DNA from 4 places in the Rothia nasimurium genome. Region 1 is predicted to be linked to each of the others. Evidence: riboswitches for the same ligand, from Rfam matches in the RefSeq annotation. Region 1 holds a riboswitch; each other region holds the start of a gene.
What was found. Region 1 has a riboswitch for S-adenosylmethionine ahead of ACFP6B_RS05185 (O-acetylhomoserine aminocarboxypropyltransferase/cysteine synthase family protein). Riboswitches for the same ligand answer to the same signal wherever they lie in the genome.

Region 1 (7,842 bases):
GGGTGCAGGACGTTGTGGCCGTCTTGGGCGTCGCGGCCGAAGCGGAAGTGGAGTTCGGCGGCGGAGCGGTAGGTAGTGTGGGCGATGCGGCGGGCCAGGGCCAGGCCGGTGACGGGGCCGGGGCCTGGGTAGTAGTCGCCGCCGGCGAAGGCGGGGTCTTGGCGGATCGCCAGATTTTGCATGTGGCCCCAGGCGATTTGTTCGGCGGTGGCGGCGGGGCCGGAGGCGATGACGGCGCAGGAGCGGACGAGCTCGGGGTAGGTGACGGCCCATTCGGCGGCGCGGGCACCGCCGAGGGAACCGCCGATGACGTGGTGGAGGGAGGTAACGCCGAGCTGGTCGAGCAGGCGTTTTTCGGCGCGGACGCCGTCGCGGATGGTAACGAGGGGGAAGCGGGAGCCCCAGGGTTTTTGTTCGGGGTCGATACTGGCCGGGGCGGGTGAGGCTGGGCCGGTGGTGCCGTAGCAGCCGCCGAGCATGTTGGGTGAGATGACGAAGTATTTGTCGGTATCGATGACGCGGCCGGGGCCGACGGCGGTAGGCCACCACCCGGCGGCTTCGGCGGCCTCTCGGTCTTGCTCGCTGGCGTCCGCCCCTACGCGCCCTGCCGAGACGTGGGTGTCACCGGTCAGGGCGTGCAGGATCAAAACGGCGTTGTCGCCCGCCTCGTTGAGGGTTCCCCAGGTTTCGTATCCGATGGTGACGTCGGGCAGTACTGCCCCTGATTCGAGGGTCAGATCGCCGACTTTGGCGTAGGTGAGGACGCCATCGGTGCGGGTGGGGGTGGTCTCAGCGGGGCGGGCGGTCGTCATTGGGCTACCTTTCCTTAGCGGATGGCGGTGAAGCCGAGTTCGAGGTCGGCGAGGATGTCGTCGATGTGTTCGATACCTACCGAGAGGCGGATGAAGGCGGGGTTGATGCCGATGGCTTCAAGCTCTTCGGTGGTGGACTGGCTGTGAGTAGTGGACGCCGGGTGTACGGCCAGCGAGCGCACGTCACCGATGTTGACCAGCAGGGAGTGGAGGGAGAGGGAGTCCACGAATTTCTGGGCGGTTTCGGCGTCGGCGTCCTTGAGGGTGAAGCCGAGGACGGCGCCAGCACCCTTGGGCAGGTACTTTTGAGCCAGTTCGTAGTAGGGGGAATCGGGCAGGCCGGAGTAGGTAACCGATTCGACCTGGGGGTGGTCTTTGAGGAACTGGGCGACTTTGAGGGCGTTCTCTACGTGGCGTTCTACGCGCAGGGAGAGGGTCTCAAGGCCGATGGCGATGTTGAAGGCGTTGGTCGGTGAGATGGAGGAGCCCAGGTCGCGCAGTAGGGAGACGCGGGCTTTGAGGATGTAGGAGAGGTTGACTCCGAAGGCACCGTCCGCACCGAGGTCGCGGGCGTAGACCAGGCCGTGGTAGCTTTCGTCGGGCTGGTTGAAGAGGGGGTACTTGTCGGGGTAGGCGCCGTAGTCGAAGTTACCGGAGTCTACGATGACGCCGCCGACCGAGGTGCCGTGGCCACCCAGGTATTTGGTGGCGGAGTGGATGACCACGTCAGCACCGTGCTTGATGGGGTTGAGCAGGTAGGGGGTGGCAATGGTGTTATCGACGATGAGGGGTACACCAACCTCGTGGGCTACACCCGAGATAGCTTCGATGTCGAGGACGTCGCCGCGGGGGTTGGGCAGGGTTTCTGCGTAGAAGGCCTTGGTGTTCTCGCGGGCTGCTGCTCGCCAGGACTCGGGATCAGCAGGATCGTCAACGAAGGTGGTTTCGATGCCGAGGTTCTTGAGGGTGTACTTGAGCAGGTTGAAGCTGCCGCCGTAAAGGGAGGGGGAGGCAACGATGTGGTCCCCGGCCCCGGCAATGTTCAGGATTGCGAAGGTGGACGCTGCCTGGCCGCTGGCCAGCAGCAGGGCACCGACGCCTCCTTCGAGGGCAGCGATACGGTTTTCAACGGCTTCCTGGGTGGGGTTGTTGATGCGGGAGTAGATGGGGCCCAGCTCTGAGAGGGCGAAGCGGCCTGCTGCCTGGGCGGAGTCCTTGAAAACAAAGGACGTGGTCTGGTAGATGGGTAGGGCACGGGCGCCGGTTGCTGCGTCGGGTTCCTGGCCTGCGTGAATCTGCTGGGTTTCGAACTTCCAGCCGGCGGGGTTGGAGGGGGTGGGAACGGTGTTCTCGGTGGTCATGCGGTTACTCCTAGGGAGGTCGTTGTTTCAGTGTTCAGTTGAAACGGGCCGCATGCCGTATCTTCCGCCTGGGTAAGGAGGAAAAGAATCTGATGCCCTCACAGAAGATAGAGGCACATCGGTCCCGCGCTTGCGTACCTGGTTCTCGGTGGGTACGCCCGGTCATCACCCAGGGCACCCCACCGCGAGTGGAGGGTTGCCGACCAGCTAGCTGGGGCTTAGCGCTGGTTCTCTTGACCTGTCTCTAGTCTGGCTGGCTCACCCGGGGAGCGTCAAGAAAGAGCTCTAAAGTTTCAGCATGTGTCCTTGTATTGCGTACGTTACGTTCTGTGAGCGTCATTTAGAATGGTGGGAAGCGAGTTTTTACGAAAGGGCTGATGATGTCTCTGACTCCTCCTCTTGCCAAGCGTGTACCCGTTGAGCGCACCCATCACGGTGATACTTTTGTTGATCACTATGAGTGGTTGCGCGATAAGGAAAGCGCCGAGGTTCTAGAGCATCTACGCGCTGAGAACGCCTTTACCGAGGCGGTCACAGAAGACCAGCAGCCCCTGCGGGACGCTATTTTTGAAGAGATTAAGGGGCGCACCCAGCTCACCGATATGTCGGTGCCCTCGCGCCGCGGGGCCTGGTGGTACTTTAACCGCACGGTTGCCGGTGAACAGTACCCGGTCATGTGCCGCGTCCCCGCCCTTACAGAGGGCAGCGTTGAAGAGCGCTACCAGCCGCCGGTCGTCCGCCCCGGTGAGCCGCTTGACGGCGAGCAGGTCGTGCTGGACTGCAACGAGTTTGCCCGCGACATGGCCTTTTTCTCCCTGGGTTCCTTCCAGGTCACCCGCGACGGCTCCCTGCTGACCTTCGGTGTTGATGACTCGGGCGATGAGCGCTACACCCAGTACTTCAAGAACCTCGACACCGGCGAGATTCTGGAGGAAAAGATTGAGGACGTCTTCGCTGGCGCCTTCTTTGCCTCCGGCGCTAAGCACCTGATCTACTCGGTAGCTGACGAGTCCTGGCGCCCCTATGAGGTGCGCGCCCACGCTATCGGCACCAGTGCGTCTGAAGATTTCGCCCTCTACCGCGAGGACGACAACGGGCTCTGGCTGGGGGCCGGCATGTCGTCCTCCCGCACCCACGTGGTCATTACCTCTTCAAACTCCGAGTATTCAGAGACCCGCATTATTAACATCCACGAGCTGGGCCAGCTAGAGCCCACCCTCATTATGAAGCGGGACGCCGGCATCGAGTACTCCACCGACGTCATCGACGTGGAGGGCACCGGCTACCTGGTCATCGGCCATAACCACGAGGCTCCCAACGGCGAAATCGTGCTGGCACCCCTGCGGGAAGAGTACGTACCCTTTGCCGACTTCAAGGCCAGCTGGATTCCCCTGGTGCCCCACCGCGCGGACGTCCGCCTAGAGGGTTTCAAGTTCTCCCGCAACCATCTTGTGCTCATGGCCCGCGAGAACACCACCGTTAAGGTATTCGTGGCCCCCCGCGCCGCTGTCGCCGAGCAGGCAGCTTCTGCCCACCCCCAGGGCATTGGCCTCTACGAGCCCGGTGGCTTCACCGAAGAGCTCTACACGTCAGCCTTCTCCGGTGTGAACATCATGTCCCCGGTCATCCGCCTGAACTACACCTCCTACCTCACCCCCAGCAGCGTCTACGACTACTTCCCCGATACCGACGACCTCGTGCTGCGCCGCCGCACCCCCGTCATCGGCTACGAGCCAGAGAACTACACCGCCTACCGCATGTGGGCACCGGCAGCGGACGGGGCCATGATTCCGCTCTCCGTCATGCACCGCGCCGACCTCGATAAGTCGCGGGAAAACCCCGTGATTCAGTACGGCTACGGGTCCTATGAGTCCTCCATGGACCCCTATTTCTCTACTGCCCGCCTCAGCGTGCTGGACCGCGGCGTCATCTTCGTCGTTGCCCATATCCGCGGTGGCGGCGAAATGGGCCGTGCCTGGTACACCGAGGGCAAGAAGCTAGCCAAGAAAAACACCTTCACCGACTTCATCGACGCCACCGACTTCCTGGCTTCCCAGGCCTGGGTGGACGCTGCCCGTATCGGCATCATGGGTGGATCAGCCGGCGGCCTGCTCATGGGCGCCGTCGTCAACATGGCCCCCGAAAAATACGCGGCCTGTCTGACCCAGGTACCCTTTGTGGACGCCCTCACCACCATTCTCGACCCCAACCTACCGCTCTCAGCCCTGGAATGGGAAGAATGGGGCAACCCCATCACCGACAAGGAGGTCTACGACTACATGAAGTCCTACACCCCCTACGAAAACATCCGCCCCGTCAAGTACCCGGCCATCGCAGCTGTTACCTCCCTCAACGACACCCGCGTCTTCTACGTCGAACCGGCCAAGTGGGTAGCAGCCCTACGCGAAACCATCGACCCGACCTCCCCCACTCCCCTGCTCAAAATTGAGATGGACGGCGGCCACGGCGGCGGCTCAGGCCGCTACACCGCCTGGCGCGAAATCGCCTGGGACTACTCCTTCCTGCTCACCCACCTGGGTGCCACTAGCGTCACGGAGTAAACCCGCCCATGCCCCCGTCCGCTGATCTAGTTGACCTGACCCCGCGCGTCCCCCACGAAATCCTGCTCTCCCTGCTGAATAAGCCTCCCTACCGGGAAAAGTGGATGCGACACGTGCAAAGACGCCGGGGTAACTCCATCAACCAACGAGCCGTAGCTACCTTCATCGCCTACGAGCTTTCTGACTACCTGGACCAGGACATCGACCCGGCCACCATCAAAGACCGGGTCTCGCGCGCCCTGAACGGCGAAGCGATTTCGGGCGCCACCGCCCACATGTTCATCACGGCCTTCGAGTTCACCTCGGCCGAAGCCAGAGAACTGCAGCGGGCCCTCTCAGCCCACAGCCTCAGCCGCAAGCTCGCCCAGCGGGCAGAGACCCTCACCAGCGCCGAACGCACCATCGACACCCGCAACTACACCTCCCTCTCCACCCTGATGGACGGCCACATCGACCGATTCGGGTTCATGCGGCACTTCGTCGTCACCGAGATTATCCGCTCCGAAATCGACGAACTCACCCTCATCTCCCCCCGGTTCGAATCCACCGACTCCACCGTCACCCTCATCGAGGGCGGCGACCTGGTCTCCATGAACGAGCACGAACGCGCCCACATCCACCACCCGGAAAACACCATGTGGCAGCTCGCTATCAAGCCGCCTGCCCCCGTCCGCTACGGCCAGGTACACCAGATTCGCTACCGTATCGACCTTAACATCGACCCCATGCTACTGGAACAAGAAAAATGCAACTACGCCTCGCTGGGCCCCTTCACCCCGGCACGGTTCAACGTCTCCCTAGCGCTCACTTTCGATGCGGAGCCCTCGAATATGGTTCAAAAAATTTGGTCCCACACCATGAAGGACGAAAGCCTGCTAGAAGTCGTTGAGCTCCCCTCCCAGCAGCGCTACTCCATGAGCTTCCCCATCGCCGAAGACACCGTTTTCGCCTACTTCTGGGACGCCGACTACGAGGGTGCCATCCGCCACTACCACGGGGATGACCCCGCATGGCTCTCCCGCCTCACCCCCGCCGACCCCACCTCATAGCATGTCTACTACACCCCACTCAGACTCAACCACCCAGCTGGTCAGCGCCCTACTCCGCTCAGAGCTCTTGGAACCCTATGTGCGCGACACCTGGGAACGCTACATCCACCACGAAAAACTGGGCGAAGCCAACCCCTTCTCTATCAGGGCTATCGCCCGCGCCATCAGCGCCCACCAGCACACCGTCTACGGCCTAGAAATCCCGCCCCACAAGTACAAAGACCGGGTGCGCCGCGCTATTACCGGCGAGCACATCAGCAGCGAAACCATCGACCTATTCAGCGAAACCTTCGGCTTCGACGAACGCACCCAAAAAGCCCTCCACAAGGCAGCCACTCAAGGTTTCGACGACTCAGAAACCGTCCAGTTCCTCCGCACCAACCCCCAGGTGCTCACCTCAAGCTGCTACCTCGACATTCAGCTTGACCCGGCTGCTCCCGGTGACTTTACCCTCAACGCCACCTACACCCTGCTCAGCCTCGAATCAGGCTGCTCAGCCTTCGTCTTTGCCCTGCCCCAGGGGCAAGAGCTCATCTGCACCAACCGCCATTTTTCGGTATCGCGCGTGAGTGAAGACCAGGACTGGGTCTTCACCCCCACCAGCTTCATCCCGCCCCTACAAACCTTTATGCTGCGTTTCAGCGTCCGCGGCACCGCCCACCCCCAGGCGGACGGCAGCTACCAGCTCCTTTTACCCTTCACCCACCGCAGCTACTCCGCAGCCATCAAACTCACCACAGCAGGCAGCCCCCTAGCTGTGAGCTTCACCGAGCAGGCCTCTGCCGGGAACTCCCCTATCACCACCAGCTGTGCTGAAACCGTCACCGACTACCTCTCCCACTTCTACCCCAGCCTCAAAGACACCACTCTTGCCCTCAACTGGGCCCCCGCTACCTAAGGCCCTTTGTTTTCACCCAAAAATTTTTGCCGCACAATAAAACTGCGATATAAGCGAGACGTGGGAGAACATAACCTAAAGGTGTAAGGTTTGGTGGATGTGGTAACCATCTTTCCTTACACTCGATGATCTAACCGGTGTTCGAGACTCAGAGCTTCTGAAAAGAACATCCCGCCCCTGGTGCATGTTTTTCGCTCCTAGTTTCCCCCCTCTGTACTAGTGTGAGGGTCTCTCACCGTGTTAAATCGAGACCCTAGGTAGCTTCAGTGCGATTTTTGCTACCTAACCTAGCGGTCGGTTAGTTTTCCCTAGTGCGCCGACCGTTCACCGGGTAGAGCTCTTTACCCCAGAGCCCTACCCGCGGTGCAAAGTAATAAGGCGCCCCTCTTTCCCAGAGCGGGCGCCTTCTTTGTACCCTTTCCCCTCCAGGGCAAGAAAAACCGGGCGCCCTCCCACAGGGGAGAACGCCCGGTCAGTAGCTTGACCAGAGAAAAGGGGGTTAGCCCTCGACGCCCAGCTTTTCGAGAATCAGCTCGCGCACGCGTCCGGCATCTGCCTGACCGCGGGTAGCCTTCATAACCTGGCCGACGACGGCGCCAGCGGCCTGCACCTTACCGGCGCGAATCTTGTCGGCAACATCGGGCATAGCGGCCAGAGCCTCGTCGATAGCGGCAGTCAGAGCCGAATCGTCAGAAACAACGGCCAGGCCGCGCTTCTCAACGATTTCAGCCGGGGTGCCCTCGCCCTCAATGACGAAGCCCAGTACCTGACGGGCAATCTTATCGTTGATCTTCTTACCCTCAATCAGCTGGTTGAGCTCAACGATGGTAGCGGCGGTTGCACCGGTTTCGGTCAGCTCAACCTCGCGCTCCTTGGCAATACGGGCGATCTCGCCCATCCACCACTTACGAGCAACTGAGGCGGGAGCACCGGCGGCAACGGTCTCTTCAATGGCGTCCATAGCACCGGCGTTGACCACGTCGCGGAACTCTTCGTCCGAGAAGCCCCAGTCGGCCTTCAGACGGCGGCGGCGCTCGGCGGGAGGCTCGGGCAGCTCGGCGCGCAGGCGCTCAATCCACTCTTCGTCGGTGACGACCGGAACCAGGTCGGGCTCGGGGAAGTAGCGGTAGTCGTCGGCGTCAGACTTGGGGCGACCGCTGG
Region 2 (7,842 bases), on a different contig from region 1:
GTGCAGGCCGCTGCCGGAGGCGATGACGGCCTCGGGGCGGAAGCCCGCGGCGCGGGCCTGGTCGGGGCCTGCCAGCAGCGCCTGGACCAGCTCTACCTGCTGAAGGTGGGCGGCGGCGTCCTTAAGCTGGTCATTGGTGTTCCCCCATGCCACCAGTACGTCGGCGTCGTGGTGTTCGGGGGCGATATTGACGGTGGGGTCGTAGCTGACCAGCTCGTCGCTGGCTTCAGCGCCCAGGGCGCTCTGGTCAAGGGTGATTGATGTGGGCAGAAGAATCTTCATGGTGTACTCCTTTGTTCCAAGTGTTAGGCGCGGGGGCACCCACTAGCCACTTTACCCCCGCAGGGCACTGCTGTTTCTACCCGTGACGCAGCATGACGGACGGGCCGCGGCTAGTCCTCGCGCAGCAGGTGGCGGAAGGTCTGCACGGCCTCGCGGATTATCTCATCACGTTCAGTGCTCTCGGGCACACCGCGAGTGTAGTCCATATAGCGGAGCAGGGCCGAAGTGATACAAAGGGCTGCACGCAGGCGGGGTTCTGAGGCCCCTTCTCCGGCTTCACTTTCAGGCAGGTAGGGCCAGGGGCCGCGGCGTCCGCTCGCGCTGAACTCCACCCAGTTGACGGTGCGCAGCAGGTCAGCCAGGGTCTTTTCACACTCGATATGGTGGGTTTTCAGGCGGTAGCGCAGCTCCGGGTATTCCTGCACCAGGGGGCGCACCTGCGGGTAGGTGGGGCTGTCGACCGATGCGACCATGATGTCGAGCATCAGGTGGGCGACGCGCTCAAAAATATAGAGGTCCTGGCGGGCAGCATCGCGCTGCAGAATGTCATCGGTAATGACGGGGGCGCGCAGGCCGAGCACAGCGTCCTCTTTACTGGCGAAATAGTTGAAGAGGGTGCGGGGGCTGACCCCGGCAGCTTCAGCGATTTCGTCGGTAGTGGTGGCTTTGAGGCCCTTCTCAAGCACAAGCTTGAGTGCGGCCTCGTGAATCGCGGTGTGGGTTCGCTCCCGGCGCTGCTGGCGCACGGACTTCTCGGGTTTCTTCACACCACCAGTCTATTGCAGAAGTGCAGGTCGCGGGGCCTAGTGGAAGTTCCCCTACAAGGTAGAAGAAGGCCACCCCCTAAATCATCTGTTTATGTGAGAAGACCCGTTCGCCCGGGGCAAGACCCCGCTAGACTGAAAAATGTGAACTTCAGCCTGCCTTTTCTCAACATCCCTAACCTGCCGGACTGGCTCTCGGTAACCCTGGTCGTTATCGATATCTTGATCCGCATCACCGTCATTTTCTGGCTGCCCTACAACCGCAAACCCGTGGTTGCGCTGGGCTGGCTGATGGCGATTTTCTTTATTCCCTTCGTGGGCCTGTTTGCTTTCTTAATTTTTGGTTCAAACCTGGTGCCCCGGCACCGCCGCAGCCGCCAGCGCAGCATGAACCAGATTATTAAAGACTCCATCGAGGGGGACGACGCCGTGCTGGGCGACCCGGAGCTCTCTGAGCCTGCGCGGGTGGCAGCTAACCTCAACTACAAGCTCGGCGCTCTGCCCCTGATTGGCGGCAACGACTTCGAGCTGCGCCACGACAACAACGCAGCCCTGCAGGAAATCGCCAAAAAGATCGACCAGGCTAAGAAGTACGTTCACTTCGAGTTCTACATCACCGCCCTCGATAGCACCACCGAGCCCCTCTGGGACGCCCTGGTGCGCGCCCACCAGCGCGGGGTGGCTGTGCATGTGCTGATTGACCATATCGGCTCCCGCAAATACCCCCGCTGGCGGGAACTTCAGCGCAAGCTCAACGATGCCGGTGTACCCTGGCGACTGATGCTCCCCCTCAAACCCTGGAAGGGCCAGTGGCAGCGCCCTGACCTGCGCAACCACCGCAAGATCGTAGTGATTGACGGGGAAATAGCCTTCTCAGGTTCTCAGAACGCCATCGACCACACCTACAATCTCAAGGGCAACATCAAGAAGGGCCTGGAGTGGAAGGACCTCTCCTTCTTCTGCACCGGCCCCGTAGTACACGAGCTCAACGCGGTCTTTGTCTCCGACTGGTACGCCGAGACCAAGGAGCTTCTGCTCGATGAAATCGACGCCGACATCGAAGCCCATGACGAGGCAGGGCAGGAGGGCCAGCGTCCGCTCGCCCAAATCGTGCCTTCTGGCCCCGGTTTCGAAACCGAAAACAACCTGCGCCTGATCAACCACCTGATTTACAACGCAGAAGAACGCATCATCATCTGCTCCCCCTACTTCGTGCCCGAAGAGACCCTGCTGCAGGCTCTGACCAACATGGCACTCTCGGGTATCGACGTGACCCTGATCGTCTGCGAGAAGGGCGACCAGTTCCTGCCGATTATGGGGCAGCGCTCCTACTACGAGCAGCTGCTCCGCTCGGGTGTGAACATTCAGCAGTACCCCGGCCCCACCGTTCTGCACTCCAAGTTCATGATTGTGGACGACGAAATCACCTTCATCGGCTCCTCCAACATGGACCCCCGCTCCTTCGCCCTCAACTTTGAGGTCTCCACTTTTATCGTGGGCAAGGCTATGGTGCAGGAACTCGAAGGCGTAGCCCGGGACTACATCTCCCGCTGCAAGCGCCTGCGCTACGACGAGTGGGTCAACCGCCCCAACCACCAGAAGGTTGCCGAGAACCTCTGCCGCCTGTGGAGCGCCCTGCTCTAACCGTCGGCACGGCATAAAGAAGATAAGGACGCCGCCCCGCACTCCCCTGCCCGTTGGCAGGAAGGTGCGGGGCGGCGTCCTTGCCTTAATATTTATCTACTAAAAATGTAGTACGGGTTACATTTATCCAGAAGCTAGGTATACTTATTAAACGCACAAATGAACGAGTAAGGAGAGATGCCCATGACACCCTACTACTCGAAAACCACTCTGGCTTCTGCTTTTTTGATAGGTTCAATGGCCTTTGCGGGTTGCGGAGCCGCGCAGGAGGCCTCTGACTCAACGTCGTCTTCTGTGGAATCAGTAGGGGCTGCCATTAACCTCACTGAAGAACAGAAGCGCCAGCTGGAACCTGCTATCAAGAACTACTTCATGAAGGCAAGAGAAGCTGGCTCTTTGCATAATATGCCAGATGATATTCAAGCCATCATCGACAAAGCTGAGGGCGGCGAAGACGCTGAAAATCTCAAAGACCTCGGTAAAGCTATCGATACGTTGAGCGCCGATGATCGCCAGAAGTTACTAGAGTACAGTCGCGGAATTGACCCTACCTATGACCTCTTCGAACGATCTGGTCTGACTGAGGGAGAAGATGTTGCTCTCAGTCTTATGAATACTTTTGTTGGGTCAATGTTCTCTGGCCTGGACACTGCAATCATTGAATCCATCACGGTTGACCTCAATAAAGTTGAATTTGGTGAACGGACCGCAACGACCAGCACAGATTCTTTTCTAACTGAAACAGAGGCATCCACAAGCACGTCGGTTCCTGAAAGCGTCACGGCTGCTGCTGAAGGTGCTCTCGTAGCGTTGTTTGACGGTACTAGCTTCACCTATGAGGAGGGAGCTTGGAAAATCGATGCGGATAGCTTCCTTGATACCTTTAACCGTTCCATCGACGATGCGAATAAGTAGATAAAGATATCTTGCCGAGCTTCGAACTTCTCAGAAAAGAATAGCCAGAATGCCCCCATGTAAGGACGCCGCCCTGCACTCCCCTGCCCGTTGGCAGGAAGGTGCGGGGCAGCGTCCTTACAGCCCTAAGACCTAGTGGCCTGCGTCCTCAGCCTTCTCAGCGTTCTCAATCGCCAGCTTGAGGAAGTCACGGGCCGGGGTGTCGGCAGCGGAGGGCTTACCCGCGTAGGCACCGCGGTACTTGGCAGCCGGGTGACGCTCGTCCACGTACTTGTTACCCTCACCGAAGAGGCTCTCGCGCAGGGTGGAACCCTCATAGGCGGTGCGGTAGCGGCCGCGCTTCTGCAGCTCGGGAACAACGAACTCAACGAAGTCCTCAAAGGAGCCAGGGGAAACGTGGTAAGCCAGGTTGATGCCGTCCAGGCCGCCCTCGTCAATCCACTTCTCCAGCTCATCGGCAACAGTCTGGGGGGAACCCACCAAAACCGCACCCATGCCGCCGGTGGCGCAGTGCTCGGCGATGTCCTTGCGGGTCCACTCCTTCTCCTTATCCTGCAGGGTGAAGGGGGTCAGGAAGGACTGAATCGACTCGGTCTCAACGTACTTGAGGGCCTCGTCCTCATCGAACTGGTCCAGGTCAAGACCGCTCCAGCCGCCGATGATGCCCTGGGACGCCTCAACGTTCTGGTACTTGAGGTACTCAGCGTACTTGGCCTGAGCCTTCTCGTCGGTCTCGTCCACAACAACTGAGAGCATGGCCAGGATCTTGACGTCATCGCGCTTGCGACCGGCCTTTTCAGCCTCAGAACGGATACGCTCGGTCAGTACCTTGGTCAGGTGGGGGCGCAGGGCGGTGATGAAGATAGCCTCGGCGTGCTGGCCCGAGAAAGCCTGGCCGCGAGACGAAGCACCGGCCTGGAAAATCACGGGGGTGCGCTGGGGTGAAGGCTCAGTCAGGGCGATACCGGGAACCTGGAAGTACTTGCCCTTATGCAGGATGGGGTGCACCTTAGAAGGGTCAGCAAAGATGCCGTTTTCACGGTCGCGGGGCACAGAGCCGTCCTCCCACGAACCTTCCCACAGCTTGTAGCAGACGTCGAGGAACTCTTCGGCAATCTCGTACCGCTCATCGTGCTCAATCTGACCGGGCAGACCCTGGTTCTCAGCAGCAGACTGAAGGTAGGAGGTCACCACATTGAAGCCCACGCGACCACCGGTCAGGTGATCCAGGGTGGAGTAAGAGCGGGCCAGAGTGTAGGGCTGGTTGTAGGTCACAGCGGCGGTCACGCCAAAGCCCAGGTGCTCGGTGACAGCGGCCATAGCAGAAATCTGCAGGAAGGGGTCACCCACAGGAACCTGGGCGCCATCCTTCAGCACGGGAGCTACTGAATCCTTGTAGACATCGTAGACACCCACCACGTCAGCGATAAAGACAGCATCGAACAGACCCTTCTCGCAGACCTTAGCCAGGTCGGTCCAGTACTTAATAGTGTTGTACTCATCCGCCCGGTTACGGGGGTGACGCCACAGGCCAAAGCTCTGGTGGCTGGTGGTAGTCATATCGAAGGCGTTGACGACGATGCGCTTCTTCTCGGTCATGAACCGGGCCCTTTCACAGGTGGTGCTTGGCCCTCCGCGCCCGTGCTGCCACCGGCGTCCTTACCCAAAGTAAAAGGCACCGAGCCTTCGCGAAGGTGGCGCCTGGGTGCGCCGTACTTGCATTACTGCCTGATCCTCATCTGGGGCACCCCGCTACGGGAGAGGGTTGCCGCCCAACTAGCCAGAGCTTGACGTTGGGACTCTTGATCTTGAGATTTAGTGTAGCCCGCCCAGCACGCCCAGGTGCAAGCATCTGAGGCTACGTTTCACATTGTGGCGCGTGTTGAGCTCTGTTACGGACGCCGGCGAGTTTCGGTCAGTTTTACCCACAGCGTCACACTCGTAACCGGCCGAAATACCGCGTCATACTCTTGCCCGGTTCCAACAAACGCCCCTAGCGTTGAAAGCGTTAACCATCCAGAGCGACCGAGAGACTTGGCTCAACGACGTCGCAGCAACCTCTCTACACCAGGGGTCGGTGCTAACGCCAAGAGACGATGGAGAAAGCATGAGCGCACCCACGCTAGAACGCACCCCCACCACCCTCACCGCCTGCGAAATCGACTTCAATGCCGTTGGCAAGACCTTTATCGGCGAGCGCGGGGAGACCCGCACCGTCCTTGAAAACGTGTCGTTTACCGCCTACCCCGGTGAGATTATTTCGATTATTGGTTCCTCGGGCTGCGGCAAGTCGACCCTCTTACGGGCTGCTGCAGGCCTGGGGACAGCGACCGCCGGTACCGTCACGATTGACGGCAGCCCGGTACGGGGTCTCGATTCCCGTGTGGCTATTGGTTTCCAGGAGCCGCGTCTGCTGCCCTGGCGCACCGTTGAGAAGAACGTGGCGCTGGGTCTGCCCAAGGGTACCCCCAAGGACGTTGCCCGCGAGCAGGTTGCCCGCCTTCTGGACGTCGTGGGGCTGGCAGACTACGCCCAGCACCGCCCCCGTGAGATTTCCGGTGGCATGGCTCAGCGCGCCTCCCTGGCCCGGGCGCTGGCGCGGAACCCCGGCGTCCTTCTGCTCGATGAGCCCTTCGGCGCCCTTGATGCCCTCACCCGCATCAACATGCAGGATCTGCTGCTCGATATTCATGCCCACGACCCGGCCACCGTCCTGCTGGTCACCCACGATGTGGAAGAAGCCCTCTACCTCTCAGACCGGGTGATTGTGCTGGGTAAGCCGGACCCCGCCGCACCCGCGACGATTGCCCGCATCGTTGAGGTGCCCGATCACCGCCCGCGCGACCGCGGCAACCCGGCGCTATCGTCCCTGCGTAAAGAACTTTTGGCCGAACTCGGCGTTGAAGAACACTAGGAACACACATGTCACTCATTTCTCGTCTCACCACCACTTCTGCCCTGCTCGCAACCGGCACCCTACTACTGACCGGGTGCCTGGCAGGGGAAAACGCTTCTACCGCCGATACTTCTGCCGCTGCGGGCGATACCACCGTCACCATCGACTACGCCACCTATAACCCGCTCTCCCTGATTATCAAGGAAAAGGGCTGGCTTGAGACCGCCCTACAAGAGCAGGGTAAGGACGTCGAGTGGGTACAGTCAGCCGGTTCAAACAAGGCTAATGAGGCCCTGCGCTCCGGTGCGATTGACGTGGGTTCCACCGCGGGCTCAGCTGCCCTGCTGGCTCGCTCCAACGGCTCCCCCATTCAGGTGATTGACCTCTACTCCCAGCCCGAGTGGTCAGCTCTGGTGACCCGCACCGATACCGGTATCTCATCGGTGAAAGACCTGGCCGGTAAAAAGGTAGCCGTCACCAAGGGCACCGACCCCTACTTCTTCCTGCTCCAAGCTCTTGAAGAAGCAGGTGTGTCACCCGATGAGGTCACCATCGAGCAGCTGCAGCACGCCGACGGCCGCACCGCCCTCAACCAGGGCACCGTAGACGCCTGGAGCGGCCTTGACCCCATCATGGCCAGCGCCGAAATTGAGGACGGCAACACCCTCTTCTACCGCAACGTCGACTTCAACACCTACGGCTTCTTGAACGCCACCGAGGACTTCATCGAGAGCGACCCCGAAGCCGCCCAGACCATCGTTGACGTCTACGAATACGCCCGCGACTGGGCACTCGCCAACGAAGAAGAGGCCGTGCAGATCCTGGCGGATGGCTCCGGAATTGAGCTTGAAACCGCCCAGGTCGTCTGGGACCGCACCTACCTCGATATCGATAACGTACCCGGCGACAAGCAGCTCGCCGTGCTGGAGAAGGTCGGCCCCTACCTGGTTGAATCCGGCGACGTTGCCTCACAAGACGAAGTAGACACTGCCCTGGGCAGCATCGTCAACGAAACCTTTGCCCAGAAGGCAGACCCCGCCCGCATCTCAACCCTGGTGGCTGAGTAGTCATGTCAGTTACCTCTGATCTCACCACCCAACCGGCAACCCGCCGCCGTCTGGCGCGCACCGAAACACCGGCGTCCGCGAAGGTACCCCGCCGCCCCCTGCTCACCCGCCGCTGGGCACCCTGGCTCGGCGCCCTGCTTCCCCTGGTTCTGCTGGCGCTCTGGCAGTACCTGAGCACCGCCGGAGTCTTTAGCGCGGTGCAGCTCCCTGCCCCTTCGAAGGTGGTTGCCGCTGCCCTTGATTTAGCAGGACGCGGACAGCTCGGCCTGCACGT
Region 3 (7,842 bases), on a different contig from region 1:
GCACCAGATAGTAGGTGCTGCCGTAGCGATCGAGCTTGGAGCGCTGGTGGCCCTGCTCGGAGTCTTCAACGGCGAGGGGGTGCAGGTCGAAGAGGCCGGTGAGGGTGGTGAGGTCGTCGCGGGAGGGGTCAATCAGGCCGATGTAGGCGCAGTCGGTGCCGGGCGTGAAGGCCTGGGCGAGGTCGGTGAGGGAGTCGTAGCCGGTGACGGCCCCGGTGGTGTGGTTGAGTGTGTTGAGTAAGGGCATGGTGTCTATCGTAGTCCTTCTACAGAAAAGACCATTTAAATCAGAAAAACCCACCTAGTTGGTGGGTTTTTCTGATTTAGATGGTACCTACCCGGTGCAGGGGAAGGGGCGCGGACGTCCGCCCTACTTCTCCTCGTCGATCAGGTCGCGCACCACGATGGTCTGCTCGCGGCCGGGGCCGACGCCGATAGCCGAGATACGGCAGCCGGAAATCTCTTCCAGCTTCTCCAGGTACTTACGGGCATTCTCGGGCAGTTCATCGAGGGTCTTGGCCTCGGTGATGTCTTCGGTCCAGCCGTCGAAGTACTCGTAGATGGGCTTGGCGTGGTGGAAGTCTGACTGGGTCATGGGCATCTCGTCAAAGCGAACGCCGTCCACGTCGTAGGCTACGCAGACAGGGATTTTCTCCAGACCGGTGAGCACATCGAGCTTGGTGATGAAGAGGTCGGTGAAGCCGTTAATACGCACAGCCTGGCGAGCCAGAACCGCGTCGTACCAGCCGCAGCGACGGGGGCGGCCGGTGTTCACTCCGAACTCACCACCGGTGGTACGCAGGAATTCGCCCATTTCATCAAAGAGTTCGGTGGGGAAGGGGCCGGCACCCACGCGGGTGGTGTAGGCCTTCTGAATACCTATGACGCGGGAGATGCGGGTGGGGCCAACACCGGAGCCGACTGAGGCGCCACCTGCGGTGGGGTTGGATGAGGTGACGAAGGGGTAGGTGCCGTGGTCAACGTCGAGGAAGGTGGCCTGGCCGCCTTCCATGAGCAGGGTCTTGCCTTCGTCCAGGGCCTTGTTCAGCAGCTGGGTTGACTCAACAATCATGGGGGCCAGGCGGTCGGCGAAGCTCATGAAGTAGTCAACGATTTCTTCGACCTCAACGTGGCGGCGGTTGTAGACCTTGACCAGCAGTTCATTCTTCTGGCGCAGGGCACCTTCGACCTTCTGGCGCAGGATGGACTCGTCGAGGATATCCTGCACGCGAATGCCTAGGCGGCCAACCTTGTCCATGTAGGTGGGGCCGATGCCGCGGCCGGTGGTACCGATGGCGCGCTTGCCGAGGAAGCGTTCGGTGACCTTGTCCATGGTCTGATGGTAGGGCGCTACCAGGTGGGCGTTAGCTGAAATTTTGAGCTTGGAGGTGTCTGCCCCGCGGGCTTCAAGGCCGTCGATTTCTTCGAAGAGGGCCTCGGGGTTGACGACCACGCCGTTGCCGATAACGGGTACAGCGTTTTCTGAGAGGATGCCGGCGGGAAGGAGCTTGAGCTCAAACTTCTGGCCGTTGACAACGACGGTGTGGCCTGCGTTGTTACCGCCGTTGGGCTTGACGACGTAGTCGACGCGGCCGCCGAGCAGGTCGGTTGCTTTGCCCTTACCTTCGTCGCCCCACTGGGCGCCTACAATCACAATTGCTGGCATAAGTCTTACTCCTGAATAGGGTGGTCACCTGCCGGGTTTCACGGCGGTGGGGTGGGGCTGCGCGGCCTGTGCAGACGGCGCGGACGCAGGGCACACCATTCTTAAGGATAGCAAGGGTGGTTTGTGTTTGGGCAGGTGTTCCAGGTTTTGCGCTACTAGCGGTAGAGGGTGGGCGGACGCCGGACGGTACTTTAGAAGATGTACAGGTGTGCTGGAAGGACTTAGGTAGAGGGCACCAATAAAGCACTAAGAAATAATATGACTTGTAGTCAGAGCTTACTCAGAATGTCTTTAAACTGGTAGGTATGAGCGAAAACCCATACACACCTAACACTCCGTCTTCTCAGCCCGATCAGCCCGGAGTACCAGCATCGTCTGCCGGGGCTTATGCCGCACCGGGCCAGTACCCCTATCAGGACCCCTACGCCGCACCTCAGCAACCTAACGGCAAAAAGCCTAAGAATGTGGTTGGCCTGGTGGCTCTGGGCCTGGGCGTTCTCGGCTTTATCTTGGGCTGCATTCCCGCCGTTGCCGTCCTTGGCTGGCTCTTGCTGTTTGCGGCTTTTGTGACCGGTATTGTTGGACTTTTTCAGAAGAACAAGGAAAAAGTCACCTCGATTATCGCCATTGTGCTCTCGGTTATCGGGTCAGTGATTTCAGGTATCGTCCTGTTTTTCTTTGCCCTCAATACTATTGCTAACGACCCCGAGCTCCAGCAGAGCCTGCAGGAGCTTGAGTCAGCGGTAGCTAGCCCGTCAGCAACCGCATCTGCTCCGGTAAGTTCTGCTGCTCCGGCCGTCACTGCCTCTGCCCCTGCTACTTCTAACGCACCATCTGCCGAAGCCTCCCAGCAGACCGCCTCTGCTGCCGGGGATATCCCCCGCGATTACACGAGCGCTCTTGCCGAAGCCCGTGACTATCTAGAGTTCAGCAGTTTCTCCTACACTGGCCTCTACGATCAGCTGACCAGCGAGTACGGCGGCCAGTATTCACCTGAAGCAGCCCAGTACGCTATGGATAACCTGAGCGATGTTGATTGGAACGCTGAAGCTCTTGAAGCCGCTGAAGACTACATCGAATTTTCTGATTTCTCTTACGCAGGTCTCTACGATCAGCTGACCAGCGAGTACGGTAGCCAGTTCACCCCTGAACAGGCACAGTACGCGGTTGACAATGTCAATGCAGACTGGAACCAGGAAGCTCTCGATGCCGCTCGTAGCTACCTGGAAATCTCTGAGATGAGCGACGCCCGCCTCTTCGATCAGCTGACCAGTGAGTACGGTAGCCAGTTCACCCCCGAACAGGCCCAGTACGCCATCGACAATCTCTAAAACTAGAAAAATATCAAAGCCCGCCCTGCCCCCTTCGCTGAGATAGGGTCAGTGCGGGCTTTTGTGTAGGTAGAAGTTCTTGATGAACCCTATGATGGAGCTATGACTTCTATCCCCCACGTTCTTTTTATCTGCCAGTCCAATAAGGGCAAGTCTCAGATGGCTGAGGCCCTGATGAACCTCCATGCGCAAGGACGCGTGCGGGCGACGTCCGCAGGCACCAAGGCTGCGGTGGGCAGCGCGGTCAACGCTGAATCTGCCGCTTCGCTCGCTGAAATCGGTGCGGATATGAGCAAGGGTACGCCCAAGTTTGCCAGCGCCGACGACCTGGCTGCTGCTGACCGTATCGTCATTCTGGGTGGGGCGGCACAGCTTGAAACGACGGACGAGGAGGTCCTGGCTAAGACCGAACGCTGGAATACCGTTGAGCCCTCCCACGATGGAGTTGAGGGGGCTGAGCGCATGAACCTGATTCGGGACGATATCGACGCCCGCGTCCGTGCCCTGCTGGCTGAGCTCACCCCCTAGTTAGGCATACAACGGCGCCCCATCTTTCTTTCCACGCACCGGAGTGCTGCGGGAAAGAGGGAAGGAGCGTCGTTTGCTGTATGGGGTGGGTTAGAAGAGCGCCACCTTCGGCGGTGCCGGGAAAATCTCGTCGAGCAGGGCGAGCTCGTCCGCGTCGAACCGGCGGACGATAGCCGCCGCGTTAGCGCGCACCTGGTCTTCGGTGGTGGCCCCGGCGATTACAGAGGAAACCGGCTCCTGCTGGGCCAGCCATGAGAAGGCGACCTGTACTTCGGTCAGGCCGCGCTCAGCGGCGAAAGCTGAGAAGGCTTCAAGCTGGTCCCAGTTAGCGCCGTCCAAGATGTCGGGCTTGATGCGGGTCAGGCGCCCGTCGGCAGGAGCAAAAGAGCGCGAATACTTACCCGTCAGTAGCCCGTTAGCCAGGGGGAAGTAGGGCAGTACACCCAACCCGAACTCGCGGGCGGCGGGCAGCACCTCAAGCTCAGCGCGGCGGTCAAGCAGGTTGTAGTGGTTCTCAGCCGCAATGTAGCGGTGCCCCAGGGCCCGGCCCAGGTGCTCAGCATGGGCGATCTGCCAGCCGGTGTGGTTGGACGACCCGATGTAGCGCACCTTGCCCTGCTCAATCAGGGTGCCCAGGGCTGAGAGGGTTTCTTCGATGGGGGTGGCGGGGTCGGGGGTGTGGTGGAAGTAGAGGTCGATGTAGTCGGTGCCCAGGCGACTCAGGGACGCCTCAACCGCCCGCATAATGTACCGGCGGGAGCCGCGCACCCCGTGGTCGGTGCCGTTAGCCCCGCCCATATCCATGCCGAACTTGGAGACAATCACAATCTCATCGCGGTCGATTCCGGTCTCGCGCAGGGCCCGCCCAAACATGGTTTCAGAAATACCCGGTTCAGCCCCGTAGATATCGGCGACATCGAAAAGGGTAATGCCGGCTTCAACGGCAGCGGTGAGGACGGCGTTGGTTCCAGCTTGCGTTTCGGTGGCGGTTTTGGCGCGGCCCAGGTTATTGCACCCCAGGCCTACATTTGAAACGGTGAGGCCGCTTTTTCCCAGTTGACGGTATTCAATGCTCATACCCGTCATATTACTGTCATGTGTCTCAACACACCCGACACAGAGTCAAAAAGCTACACAGAGCGGCGGTTTCTTGCCAGCGCCCCACCTGCGCTTTTAGTGTAGAACCATCAAATCTATCCAGAGCGACCGAGAGACCTAGCTCGATGACGTCGCAGCAACCACCCTGACGGGAAAGGTGCTCCTGCTAGGACCGATAGAGTGCATCACCAGCGGTCCACCCACCGCACTGTGTGGCGCCCTCCCGCCACCAGTGGGAGCGGCCACCGCATTCTTTCGGGTCTACCCAACGACCTGTAAGGAAACCATGAGTACCCATATACCGGCGCTCTCCTACGAACTCTTCCCACCGCGAAGTTCTGCCAGTTGCGAGAGTCTGCTGACGACCATCGACCAGCTGGCACCCACTAACCCCGACTATGTGTCGGTGACCTATTCCGGTGACCGGGCTCGTAAGCAGAAAACCCTGGCCCTACTAGACCATCTGGTTCATGAAACCCGGCTCACTCCCCTGGCCCACCTCACCTGTGTAGGGCACACCGCCGAGGAGCTGGAAGCTGCTGTTCGCCGCATTCTGGCGATCGGCGTCCGCGGGTTTTTAGCCCTGCGCGGTGACCTGCCGCCGGGCAGCACGCAGGCTCCCGACATCCCCTTTGCCCGGTCCCTGGTTGACCTCATCCGCCGGGTGGAGACCCAGGATTTTGCCCACCTAGCGGCAGGACGCGTAGCGGTGGGGGTGGCTGCCTACCCCTCCCGGCACCCGGAATCCAGCTCGGAACTGCAGGATATTGAAATTCTGCTCTCCAAGGAGCGGGCGGGGGCTGACTTCGCTATTACCCAGGTTTTCTTTGAGGCGACCCGCTACGAATCCCTGGTGCAGCGGGCCCGAACCGCGGGGGTGACCCTGCCCCTGATTCCGGGCATCATGCCGGTGACCAGCCTGCGCAGGCTCACCACCCTCTGCTCACTAGCGGGCCTGCCCGTACCCCAGCAGCTGGCCTACAACCTGGAAACCGCGAGCGGGGACGCCCAAAGGCACCGTATCGGGGTGGAGTTCGGCGTCCGCCTGCTCCAAGAATCCCTCGACGCCGGTGCCCCCGGCATCCACTTCTACACCTTCAATGAACACGCAGCGGTGCTGGATGTTCTCGAGCGGGTTGACCTGCCCCGCTACAGCACCCGCTTTGAAAACCCCCTGGCCGAACTGACCTACGCCTAAAAATATCGGCCCAAAGACCTTATAGAAAGACACCACCATGACCACCGTTTTCCCCACCGCAACCATCACCGGCTACCCCCGTATCGGCGCCCGCCGCGAACTCAAGCGCGCTGTTGAAGCCTACTGGGCGGGTAAGTCCGACCAGAACGAGCTGAAACAGACCGCCCAGAAGATTCAGCAGGACGCCTACCGCACCCTCACCGAGCGCGGCCTGACCGACGACTACGCTATTCCCGCGGACTTCTCCTTCTACGACCAGGTACTCGATACCACCCGCCTCTTCACCGCCCTGCCCACCCGCTTCGAGTCGGTACGCGATGACCGCGGCCTGATCGACCTGGACGGCTACTTCGCCCTAGCCCGCGGCACCGAGCACCTGCCCCCGCTGGAGCTGACCAAGTGGTTCGACACCAACTACCACTACCTGGTACCAGAAATCGGCCCGATCACCGGCTTTACCCTCAACACTGAAGCTCTCGACGACCTGCTGGCAGCCGCTGAGGCGGCGGGGACGTCCGCCCGCCCCAGCATCACCGGGCCCCTCACCTACCTGCTCCTGGCAAAAGCCGAGGACGGCGCCCCCGCCGACTTCGCACCCCTCGACCGTCTAGCAGACCTGCTGCCCCTCTACCGGGATCTGCTCGCCCACCTGGCCGGCCGCGGTGTGCACTGGGTTCAGTTCAACGAGCCCGCCCTGGGTGCCGACCAGGCTGTGAGTGAAGCCGAGCTGGCGCAGCTCATTGAGAAGACCTACGGGGAGCTCACCCAGCTCTCTGACCGCCCCTCCCTGCTGGTCACTAGCCCCTACGGCAACCTGGCCGGTCTGTTAGAACCCCTGGCCACTTCGGGCGTAGAGGCCCTGCACCTTGACCTGGTATCTACCGGCTATGATCAGGACGCCCTCACCCGCCTCTTCGGCGGCGATTCGGCTCCCCTGCTGGTGGCAGGTGTGGTAAACGGCCGCAATATCTGGCGTAACGACCTGGCGGCCTCCCTCCACACCCTGCAGGCGGTGGGAGCGGCGTCCGTCTCGACCTCGACCTCCCTGCAGCACGTGCCCTACGACCTTGACCTGGAAACCGGGCTCGACCAGAAGCTCACCAGCTGGCTGGCCTTTGCCCACCAGAAGGTCAGCGAAGTTGCCCTGCTCGCTCGGGGGCTCGCTGAGGGGCCCGAGGCTATCGCCTCCGAGGTTGAGCAGGCCAAGGCAGCGCTCGCAGCGCGTGCCCAGTCCAGCGGAGTCAACGACCCCTGCATCCGCGAGCGTACCCTCTCCATTACCCCCGAGAACTACGAGCGCGCGTCCGCTCAGGTGCGTCAGCAGGCCCAGGAGGATCTGAACCTGCCCCTGCTGCCGACTACCACCATCGGGTCTTTCCCGCAGACCGGTCATATTCGTTCCCTGCGGGCGGACTACCGCAAGGGTGCGCTGACCAGGGAAGAGCTCGATGCTCATCTGCGGGAGGAGATTCGCTGTGTGATTGACTTCCAGGAGCGTCTGGGGCTGGATGTGCTGGTGCACGGTGAAGCTGAGCGTAACGACATGGTGCAGTATTTTGCGGAGAACTTCGACGGGTTTGCGCCGACCGAGCACGGCTGGGTGCAGTCCTACGGGTCGCGCTGTACCCGCCCCTCAATTCTGTGGGGCGATGTGAAGCGTAGCGGTGCGGGTACTCGCGGTGAGGCCTTTACGGTGCCGTGGATTAGCTTCGCGCAGCAGCAGACCGATAAGCCGGTCAAGGGTATGCTCACCGGCCCGGTGACGATTCTGGCCTGGTCGTTTGTGCGCGATGACCAGCCTCTGGCGGCGACCGCAACCCAGGTTGCGCTGGCCCTAGCCGATGAGATTGCTGACCTTGAGGCCGCAGGCACCCGCATCATTCAGGTGGATGAGCCCGCCCTGCGCGAGCTGCTCCCCCTGCGTGCCGAGGATCAGGCTGCCTACCTCGACTGGTCGGTCGGTGCCTTCCGACTGGCGACCTCGCAGGTTGCCGACTCCACCCAGATTCACACCCACCTGT
Region 4 (7,842 bases), on a different contig from region 1:
GGAGCCACGGGCGCGTTCTGCGCCTTCTGCCAGGGTGTTGGCGCGTTCGACGGAGAGGCGGCAGGAGTCAACGCGGTTGACCTGGCCCATGCCGATGCCGACGGCGGCACCGTCGTTGGCGAGCAGGATGGCGTTGGACTTGGCGGCGCGCAGGGCCTTCCAGGCGAATTCGAGGTCAGCGAGGGTGGCTGCGTCGGCGGCCTCACCGGCAACCAGCTGCCAGTTCTCCACACGGTCACCGTCGGCATGCAGGCGGTCAGTATCCTGGAAGAGGGCACCGCCAGATACCTGGCGGTATTCGATAGCATCGCGGGCAAAACCTTCGGGCAACTGAAGAATACGCAGGTTCTTCTTGGTCTGCAGAATCTCCAGGGCTTCGGGGGCATAGGAGGGGGCGATGATGACCTCGGTGAAGATACCCTTGACGGTTTCTGCCATGGCTGCGGTAACTTCGCGGTTGGCTGCGATGACACCGCCGTAGGCGGAGAGGGGATCGCAAGCGTGGGCCTTGGCGTGGGCATCTGCAATGGGATCGGCTGCATCTGCGGCGCCGACGGCGATGCCGCAGGGGTTATTGTGTTTGATGATGGCAACGGCAGGTTCGTCGAAGTCGTAGGCGGCGCGTAGGGCAGCGTCGCCGTCAACGTAATTGTTGTAGCTCATAGCCTTGCCGCCGAGCAGTTCTGCCTGGGCGATACCGGGGGTTGCGGCGGGATCAACGTAGAGGGCACCGGCCTGGTGGGGGTTTTCACCGTAGCGCAGGGACTCAGAGCGTTCGAAGGCGAGACCTGCGAAGGGGGGCCAGTAGTTGGCATCCTCGTCCTGCTCGAGCTGGGCAGCGGTCCAGGTGGCGACGGCGGTGTCGTAGGCGGCGGTGTGGGCAAAAGCGGCGGACGCCAGGCGGCGGCGCTCTGCCAGGTTGAAGCCACCTGCCTTGGCAGCTTCAACGACCTGGCCGTACTTGGCGGGATCAACGACGATAGCTACAGCGTCGTGGTTTTTAGCTGCCGCGCGAACCATAGAGGGGCCGCCAATGTCGATTTTTTCGATGATGGCGTCCTGGTCAGCACCGGAGGCTACGGTCTCAACGAAGGGGTAGAGGTTGACGACGACCAGGTCGAAGGCCTCGATATCCATGTCTTTAAGGGTGTCGATGTGGTCCTGCTTGCGGCGGTCTGCCAGGATGCCGGCGTGGACGCGGGGGTGCAGGGTTTTGACGCGGCCTTCGAGGCATTCGGGGAAGCCGGTGATGTCGGAGACTTCGGTGACGGGCACGCCGGCTGCGGCGATGGTGGAGGCGGTTGAACCGGTGGAGACGATAGCGACGCCGGCTTCGTGCAGGCCCTTTGCTAGGTCTTCGAGGCCGGTCTTGTCGTAGACAGAGATGAGGGCACGCTTGAGCGGTACGCGGTCGAGCTCAATGAGACTCACAGATTAACTCCGTTTCTTTTGCTGCCGGGTTGGGCCGGGTCAGCAGGTGGTTACGTGGGTGTGAGTCGTTTTGGTAAGGAGCCCCGACCCTAGGCCCAGCCCCGTGGTGCGGGGCTAAACTTGTGGGTTAGGCTGGTTCGCCGTTGAGGTCTTGAGCTAGGCGGGCGATGGTTTCTACCAGGAGCACTCGCTCTTTGACCTTGATACGCTCGTGCAGGGTTTCTTCGGTGTCGTCATCGAGGACGTCGACGGCGGCTTGGGCCAGGATGGGGCCGGTGTCGACGCCGGAGTCGACCAGGTGCACGGTGAGCCCGGTGACTTTGACCCCGTGGGCAAGGGCGTCGCGCACGCCGTGGGCTCCTGGGAAGGACGGCAGCAGGGCGGGGTGGGTGTTGATGATGCGGTTTTTGAAGCGGTCAACGAGCTGGGCGTCGACGATGCGCATGAAGCCGGCGAAGATGATGTAGTCGGCGCCGTAGCTGGCAATTTTTTCTTCCAGGGCGCGGTTCCAGGCTTCGCGGGTGTCGTAGCTGGAAGGTTCTACGAGGAAGGTCTCGATTCCGGCTGCTTCTGCTCGTTCGATTCCCAGGCAGGGCTTGTCGGCACCCACGGCCAGGACCGTGGCGTTCAGGTCGCCGGCTGCTACGGAGTCAAGGATGGACTGTAAATTTGTGCCCGATCCGGACACCATCACCACAATGCGCATACAGAAAAGTTTATCGCATGCGAGCGCCAACACACTGCCGCGTTTTCATGCTGAGACGCCAGCAGTTTGTGCTGTGTGAGGCGGGTGGCAGAGCGCGGTAAGGTGGTAGGTATGTCTGACACCGTGCGTCCTTCTGCCCAGCTGCCCTCTGACCGTGTGCTTGAGAATATCAAGGTGTGGTCCCGCCTGTCGTTTTTGGCGATGGTTGCTACGGTGGCTAGCACCTCCTACCCGGGCTGGTTTGCCGCGGTAACAGCGGCTCTGGCAGTGCTGACCTGCACTCTTGCCACGGTGACCCTGGTGAAAATGGTGGGAGCTAAGTTCCCCGCCTTTTCGGTGGTGCTCATGGTCATGGTGATGCTCTGGTCGCTCTTTTTGGGCTTCGCCGCGCTGGTTCAGCTGATTTTTGTGGACGCCACCATCGCCTACGCGGAGTGCCTGCAGCAGGCTGTGACCCTGAGCCGCCAGCAGCAGTGCACCTCGCAAATGAGCGACGGCCTGCTGCAGCAGCTTATGGGGCAGTAGGCTGTGAGTAGTTACCTTATACAAAGGTGGCCCAGACTCGCGCTCGCTGCCGACCCTCTCGCCCGGTTCGCTAGCGCTCACAAGGCGATTCACGCCAGCCCCGAGCCAGCAGCGTCGCTGCGAGTCTGGGCCACCTCTTACTGAGTCTCAGGTTCCTTACCCGTGCCGTCTGCCAGCTCTTCAAGGCGTTTTTGGCGGCGGGCACGCAGGGACTTAGGACGCTTGACCACGGCCCGGAAGGGCACAGCAAGTTCTGCGGGGACAGCATCAGCTGATTCGGGCTCTGCAAGAGCAGACTCTTCGGCTTCAGTAGCGGTTACAGTTTCAGGTTCTTCTGCCCTAGGTGCGATATCTTCAGCTTCATTCTCAGGCGCTACTTCGTCAGTTTCAGTAGCAGCTTCATCGCTATCGGCGGGCTCATCGCTATCGGCGGGCTCATCGCTCTGGGCAGGCTGGATCTGCTCGCGGTCGGCCAGAATACGGGCTAGCGCCAGCGTAGCGGCGCCCTTCTCGCTGGAGGCCGCAACCGACCCACCCTCAGCGGGAGTCTTTTCCCCGGCGTCCTGAGAATCCGCCTCTTCCTGCTCTTGGCTGGCCTGCTCGGTATCGGGCCCGGCAGCGTCCGGCTGGTCAGCCCCTGCCTTTTCTGCCTTGCGCTGGGCGCGGGCCGCTGCCTTCTGGGCTTTGGCCTCGGCGCGGGCGGCACGCTTCTGTTCGCGGGTGGGCTTAGCCTGGGCAAAGCGCTCCAGTTCACCGGAGGTGTCGCGCACCAGAAGGTGGGCCAGGCCCAGCCCCAGCATGGTGCCAACAGCCAGCAGCACGGCAGAGAAAGCCCCAAAGATGAGGGGGTGCGGGCCGATAGCAGTGAAGCGACCCAGCCCCAACGACCCGTTAGCAGCCCAGCCCAGCAGGGTGGTCAGCAGGAAGGTCGGCAGCAGAGTCAGGAGAGCAAGCCCCAGAGTCGAGAGGGGCCAGGACAGCCAGCGGAAGCGAATCTTGAGGGAAAGCCACTCGTCAAAGTGGTTTTCCCCTTCGCGGAAGAACCACCAGCCACCCAGGGCACCGGCGACCAGGGGAACAGCTAGGGCCAGGTATCCCCAGGGTTCGGACGCGTGCGGCAGCGCCCCCAGCACCGGCAGGGAGGGCATGACCCCCACGTTGGTGCCGGTCAGATCAACGGAGGTTCCGGTGCCCAGGGCAAAGCCTGCGCCGGAGCTCCACGCCATGGAGTAGACCACCAGGTTCACGAGCAGACCCAGCTGCAGCAGGGTTAGGGCTAGGCCGCCGACGGCACCAGCGTGCAGGGTCTGATAAAGGGAGACGACGTCGTCCCAGTGCCAGAAAAGGGTGACGGCAAGTAGTAGGGCACCACCGGCGACAAAGGCCAGCACGCTCACCAGGGATGCCCTCAGCAGGGCCCAGACATAGGAGCCTGCCCAGCGGGAATACTGGCTGAACTTCTTGACCCAGTCGGCCGCGTTCACACCGATCATGGCGGCCAGTGAGCGCGATTCGGCATACCCACCCAGGAGGATACCCAGGGCCGCTACCCAGAGGGGTACCAGGGCCGCGAGAGCGGGTGAGGTGGAGAAGAAGTCGTTAGTGGACAGCAGGCTCACCCCGGCGCCCACTACGGCGTAGGCGAGAAGACCACCGGCCAGGGGCTGCCAGAACTGGCCCTCGTAGCTGGCGCGGGCCAGGCGGCGGCCGGAGCGGTAGCAGAGGGCTAGGGGGATCAGAGTGAGGCCCAGGGGTACCAGGCTCATGGTTCCGGTCACCGCTGAGAAGACCCCCTGCTCGGGGATATTCATGTTCAGGGGCACGCCGTGAACCAGTAGCCACAGGTGCCCGGCCACAGAGACAGCACCGGCTAGGGTACCGCTGCTGTTGAAGCCGTTGGTGTACCAGACCGCCACCAGGAGCAGGACGACAGTGAGGTAGGAGGCCAGCGCCACGAGGGCAAGTTCAACTGAGCCCTGCAGCCACAGGGGCATAGGGAGGGAACGTTTGGGGTGAGCGGTGGTATTCATCGTCTTTCATCATGTCATGTTTCTCTGTTGTGTGCCTGATGGCGCCGGTAAACAGGGTAAGAGTGCGGTGAAGATAACCGGCCCAGCTCGCCCCGGCGGTAGAGTGGGAGCCATGAGCAGTGAAACTTCATATGTGATGATTACCGGCGCCTCAGCAGGTATCGGCGCCGAGTTCGCCCACCAGTATGCAGCAGCCGGGTACAACCTGATACTCACCGCCCGGCGGTCCGATGCTCTAGAAGACTTAGCAGGCCAGCTGCGCGACAGGTTCGCGGTGGACATTGAGGTAATCCCTGCCGACTTGCTGGTGGAGCAGGACGTCACCCGCCTAGTTGAGCGCCTACAGCAGGTTGAGTGCCCCGTTGAGATACTGGTCAACAATGCGGGTTTCGGGCTCGGCAAGAGCTTTGATGCAGCACCTGTAGAACGCCACCTTGACCAGGTCGACGTGCTGGCCAGGGTTCCGCTCCAGCTCATGCACACGGCGATTGTTGCCATGCTGCCGCGCGGCCGGGGCCGCATTATTAACGTTGCCTCAGTGGCAGCCTTTACCCCCGGCGGCACCTACTCGGCAGTTAAACGTTTCCTCGTGGTGGCCTCAGAATCGGCCCATCTACAGTATTCGCATCGGGGTATCCATGTGACGGCCCTATGCCCGGGCCTAACCCGCTCGGAGTTCCACGACGCCATGGGCCAGGGCGAGCCCAGCCTACCGAACTTTTTGTGGCTGAGCCCCCAACGGGTTGTTGCCGAAGGTATCGCTGCGGTGACGGCAGGGAAGCCGATCTGTGTGCCGTCCTTACCCTACAAGCTGGCGGTTACAGCCTCACGGGCACTACCCCGCCGGCTGGTGGCAGCTGCGATAGCGCGGACGCGAGACTACTAGATAAGGTTCCGCAGGCTCACAGCGAAGCTGCTGGCTCGGCGGCTGGCGTGAATCGCTCGTGAGCGTCAGCGAACCAGCGAGAGGGTCGGCAGCGAGCGTGAGCCTGTGGAACCTATGTTACGGGCTCTAGTCTTCCCAGGGATCCACCGCCGGGACGCCCCAGGACTTATAAATCTCGGCCTTGCTCGAAATAATCTCAAGCTGGTGGACGGTCGCGGTGGCAGCCATCAGGCCCTCAAGGGCTGCTGTGGCGAGGGGGGCGGGGCGCTGCCCACCCACCAGGTGGAGGTGCTTCTCGGCGTGGCGTCCGGCCCACTCCAGTGATACCTTCGCGTCGACTTCTAGTACGTGAGAGTCGAAGCGGTCCATGAGCTCAGCGAGCCAGCGTTCGGTTTCTGGGTAGGGGTAAAGCCCCTTGAGTTCACCGAGGCTGAGCACCGAGATGTACATGGTGCGGTAGGAGCGGCGGCGCAGGCAGTTCACTACCTGCGGGTGCGGGTTGGCCTTGCGGATCTCGGCAAGGACATCGGAATCGAGAAGCAGACCTACCTGGCTCATGCAGCTTTCAGAACACCGTACTCAGTTGCAGGGATACCGCTGGGGTTGGGGGCCAGCAGGAAGTTGAGGAATTCGCTGCGCTCGTTGGAGATGCGGGTGTAGTCCTGGATGCTCATTGCGGTGTAGCCGCCGCGGGCGGGTACAGAGGCAGCAGAGATGTTCTTCTGAACGGTGATGTGAGGACGGTGGGCGTGAGGTCGAGCGTTTGACATGCCGTCGTTGCGCGTAAAGTGCGCATTCCTTTCGAAACTTGCTCTTGCCTGCACCAAACAGCGCCGAAATGCGCGATGCAGACCGCTTCGTCATCCGAGCCACCCGTGAACATGGGGTTGGCGTTCAACCAAAGTCGGAGCTTGACAGTTGAATCTCTTGAAGCTGGTAAAAGCATAACTCGCTGTTGGCGCTTCTGTAAACACCGGTCTCAGAAATTTTTCTTACTGTGACGAACCTGCCCGTGGGCGCTGTGGGTAAGGCGGTGCGATACGCTAGAAGACTAGGTATTTGCTCTGTTGTGAAGGTGTGCCTGTGTCTACTTCTTTCCCTGAAATCCCGGTGACAGCCCCCGCCATTATTCGGCAGGTGGGCTCTGGTGCCTACACGCGGGGGCAGCGGTATATGCGGGAGGGTAATGTCATTCGTTACACCTATGACGAGCAGGCGCGGGTGCTGGAGGGGCAGGTGGCTGGCTCTGGTTCTGCTCCCTACACCGCGCGGGTGGCTTTCCCTGCGGAGGTCACCGCGGGCTCCTATGCTTTTTCGGCGACCTGTTCCTGCCCGGTGGCCCATAACTGCAAGCATGCGGTGGCGCTGATGCTGACCGCAATCGACCGTACGGCCAAGGCTAAGCGGGCTATGACGGCGTCCTCAAGTACCTGGAAGACCACAGCGAGCGCCGACGAGAAGGTGCAGGAGATCCTGGAGATGGCCGATACGGTGGGCCTGCAGCGGGCTGCAGATCTGCTGAGGGAACACCGGGGCGAGCAGGCGAGTGCCGGTACCGAGGAGCAGGCGGACGCCGGTGCTCGGGCTGGGCAGTCCCTACCGGCTTGGCGGCGGTCCCTGGCCCATTCTCTTGCTGCCCGCCCCAGCTACGATAGCCGCAATCACCGGGTGGCCGGTGCCCTTGATTTGCGCCTGGTGGTGCCCGGTAAGTACGGGTGGACCAAGAACATCGGGGCGCCCCGCGTATCGCTTGAAGCCCGGCCCCTGATGATGGGTGCCCGCGGCAAGTGGATTAAGGGCGGTTTGAGCTGGGAGAAGTTTTCGGGTTCTGCCGCCGGGTCGGCGGGAACCGGCCTGCTCCCCGAGCACGCGGCCTGGTTCAATGAGTTTTACGCGGTGATTCGGGGCTCCCAGTCCATCTATTCCTCCCACCGCGACTGGGCTTCTATCTCGAATGTGGATTCTTCCCTGCTCTGGCAGATGCTGGAATCTGCTAGCGAGGTGGGCCTGTCTATCCTCTTAGACGGCAAAGAAACCGGCCTGACTATCGCGAGCGCTCCCCAGGTTGAACTGGCCCTTGAACCGGTACCCGAGCGGGGGTCGTCCGCCGATGCCCTGCGCCTGACTCCCCTGCTCCGTTGGGGGGCCTACATCCTGCCCGCTAGTTTTACCCACAAGCTGGGCAATAACCGGCAGGGCTTTATCGCCCTGGGCGGGGCGGCCCAGGAGACCTATGTGAAGGCTGCGGCCGCTGCCCGCTGGGA

Region 2: another riboswitch for S-adenosylmethionine. It lies ahead of ACFP6B_RS00495 (ABC transporter ATP-binding protein); the one in region 1 lies ahead of ACFP6B_RS05185 (O-acetylhomoserine aminocarboxypropyltransferase/cysteine synthase family protein).
Region 3: another riboswitch for S-adenosylmethionine. It lies ahead of ACFP6B_RS00680 (methylenetetrahydrofolate reductase); the one in region 1 lies ahead of ACFP6B_RS05185 (O-acetylhomoserine aminocarboxypropyltransferase/cysteine synthase family protein).
Region 4: another riboswitch for S-adenosylmethionine. It lies ahead of ACFP6B_RS01645 (nuclease PIN); the one in region 1 lies ahead of ACFP6B_RS05185 (O-acetylhomoserine aminocarboxypropyltransferase/cysteine synthase family protein).

Annotation. Positions count from the first base shown of each region.
Region 1 is NZ_JBHSTW010000011.1:107,004-114,845, forward strand. It holds gene metX (homoserine O-acetyltransferase MetX) at 1-812, opposite strand, end outside; gene ACFP6B_RS05185 (O-acetylhomoserine aminocarboxypropyltransferase/cysteine synthase family protein) at 827-2,173, opposite strand; SAM riboswitch class IV at 2,295-2,412, opposite strand; gene ACFP6B_RS05190 (S9 family peptidase) at 2,551-4,734, shown strand; gene ACFP6B_RS05195 (hypothetical protein) at 4,743-5,783, shown strand; gene ACFP6B_RS05200 (hypothetical protein) at 5,785-6,681, shown strand; gene gatB (Asp-tRNA(Asn)/Glu-tRNA(Gln) amidotransferase subunit GatB) at 7,181-7,842, opposite strand, start outside.
Region 2 is NZ_JBHSTW010000001.1:105,234-113,075, forward strand. It holds gene ACFP6B_RS00470 (NAD(P)-dependent oxidoreductase) at 1-282, opposite strand, end outside; gene ACFP6B_RS00475 (TetR/AcrR family transcriptional regulator) at 393-1,049, opposite strand; gene cls (cardiolipin synthase) at 1,191-2,690, shown strand; gene ACFP6B_RS00485 (hypothetical protein) at 2,874-3,605, shown strand; gene ACFP6B_RS00490 (LLM class flavin-dependent oxidoreductase) at 3,738-5,204, opposite strand; SAM riboswitch class IV at 5,313-5,413, opposite strand; SAM riboswitch class I at 5,615-5,708, shown strand; gene ACFP6B_RS00495 (ABC transporter ATP-binding protein) at 5,713-6,519, shown strand; gene ACFP6B_RS00500 (aliphatic sulfonate ABC transporter substrate-binding protein) at 6,528-7,568, shown strand; gene ACFP6B_RS00505 (ABC transporter permease) at 7,571-7,842, shown strand, end outside.
Region 3 is NZ_JBHSTW010000001.1:148,334-156,175, forward strand. It holds gene ACFP6B_RS00655 (magnesium and cobalt transport protein CorA) at 1-247, opposite strand, end outside; gene ACFP6B_RS00660 (adenylosuccinate synthase) at 371-1,666, opposite strand; gene ACFP6B_RS00665 (Ltp family lipoprotein) at 1,972-2,997, shown strand; gene ACFP6B_RS00670 (arsenate-mycothiol transferase ArsC) at 3,100-3,525, shown strand; gene ACFP6B_RS00675 (aldo/keto reductase) at 3,616-4,602, opposite strand; SAM riboswitch class I at 4,716-4,805, shown strand; gene ACFP6B_RS00680 (methylenetetrahydrofolate reductase) at 4,910-5,821, shown strand; gene metE (5-methyltetrahydropteroyltriglutamate--homocysteine S-methyltransferase) at 5,859-7,842, shown strand, end outside.
Region 4 is NZ_JBHSTW010000003.1:70,448-78,289, reverse strand. It holds gene purH (bifunctional phosphoribosylaminoimidazolecarboxamide formyltransferase/IMP cyclohydrolase) at 1-1,431, opposite strand, end outside; gene purN (phosphoribosylglycinamide formyltransferase) at 1,559-2,137, opposite strand; gene ACFP6B_RS01665 (hypothetical protein) at 2,249-2,662, shown strand; gene ACFP6B_RS01660 (cell division protein PerM) at 2,800-4,692, opposite strand; gene ACFP6B_RS01655 (SDR family NAD(P)-dependent oxidoreductase) at 4,805-5,578, shown strand; gene ACFP6B_RS01650 (PIN domain-containing protein) at 5,705-6,136, opposite strand; gene ACFP6B_RS01645 (nuclease PIN) at 6,133-6,348, opposite strand; SAM riboswitch class IV at 6,384-6,511, opposite strand; gene ACFP6B_RS01640 (DEAD/DEAH box helicase) at 6,662-7,842, shown strand, end outside.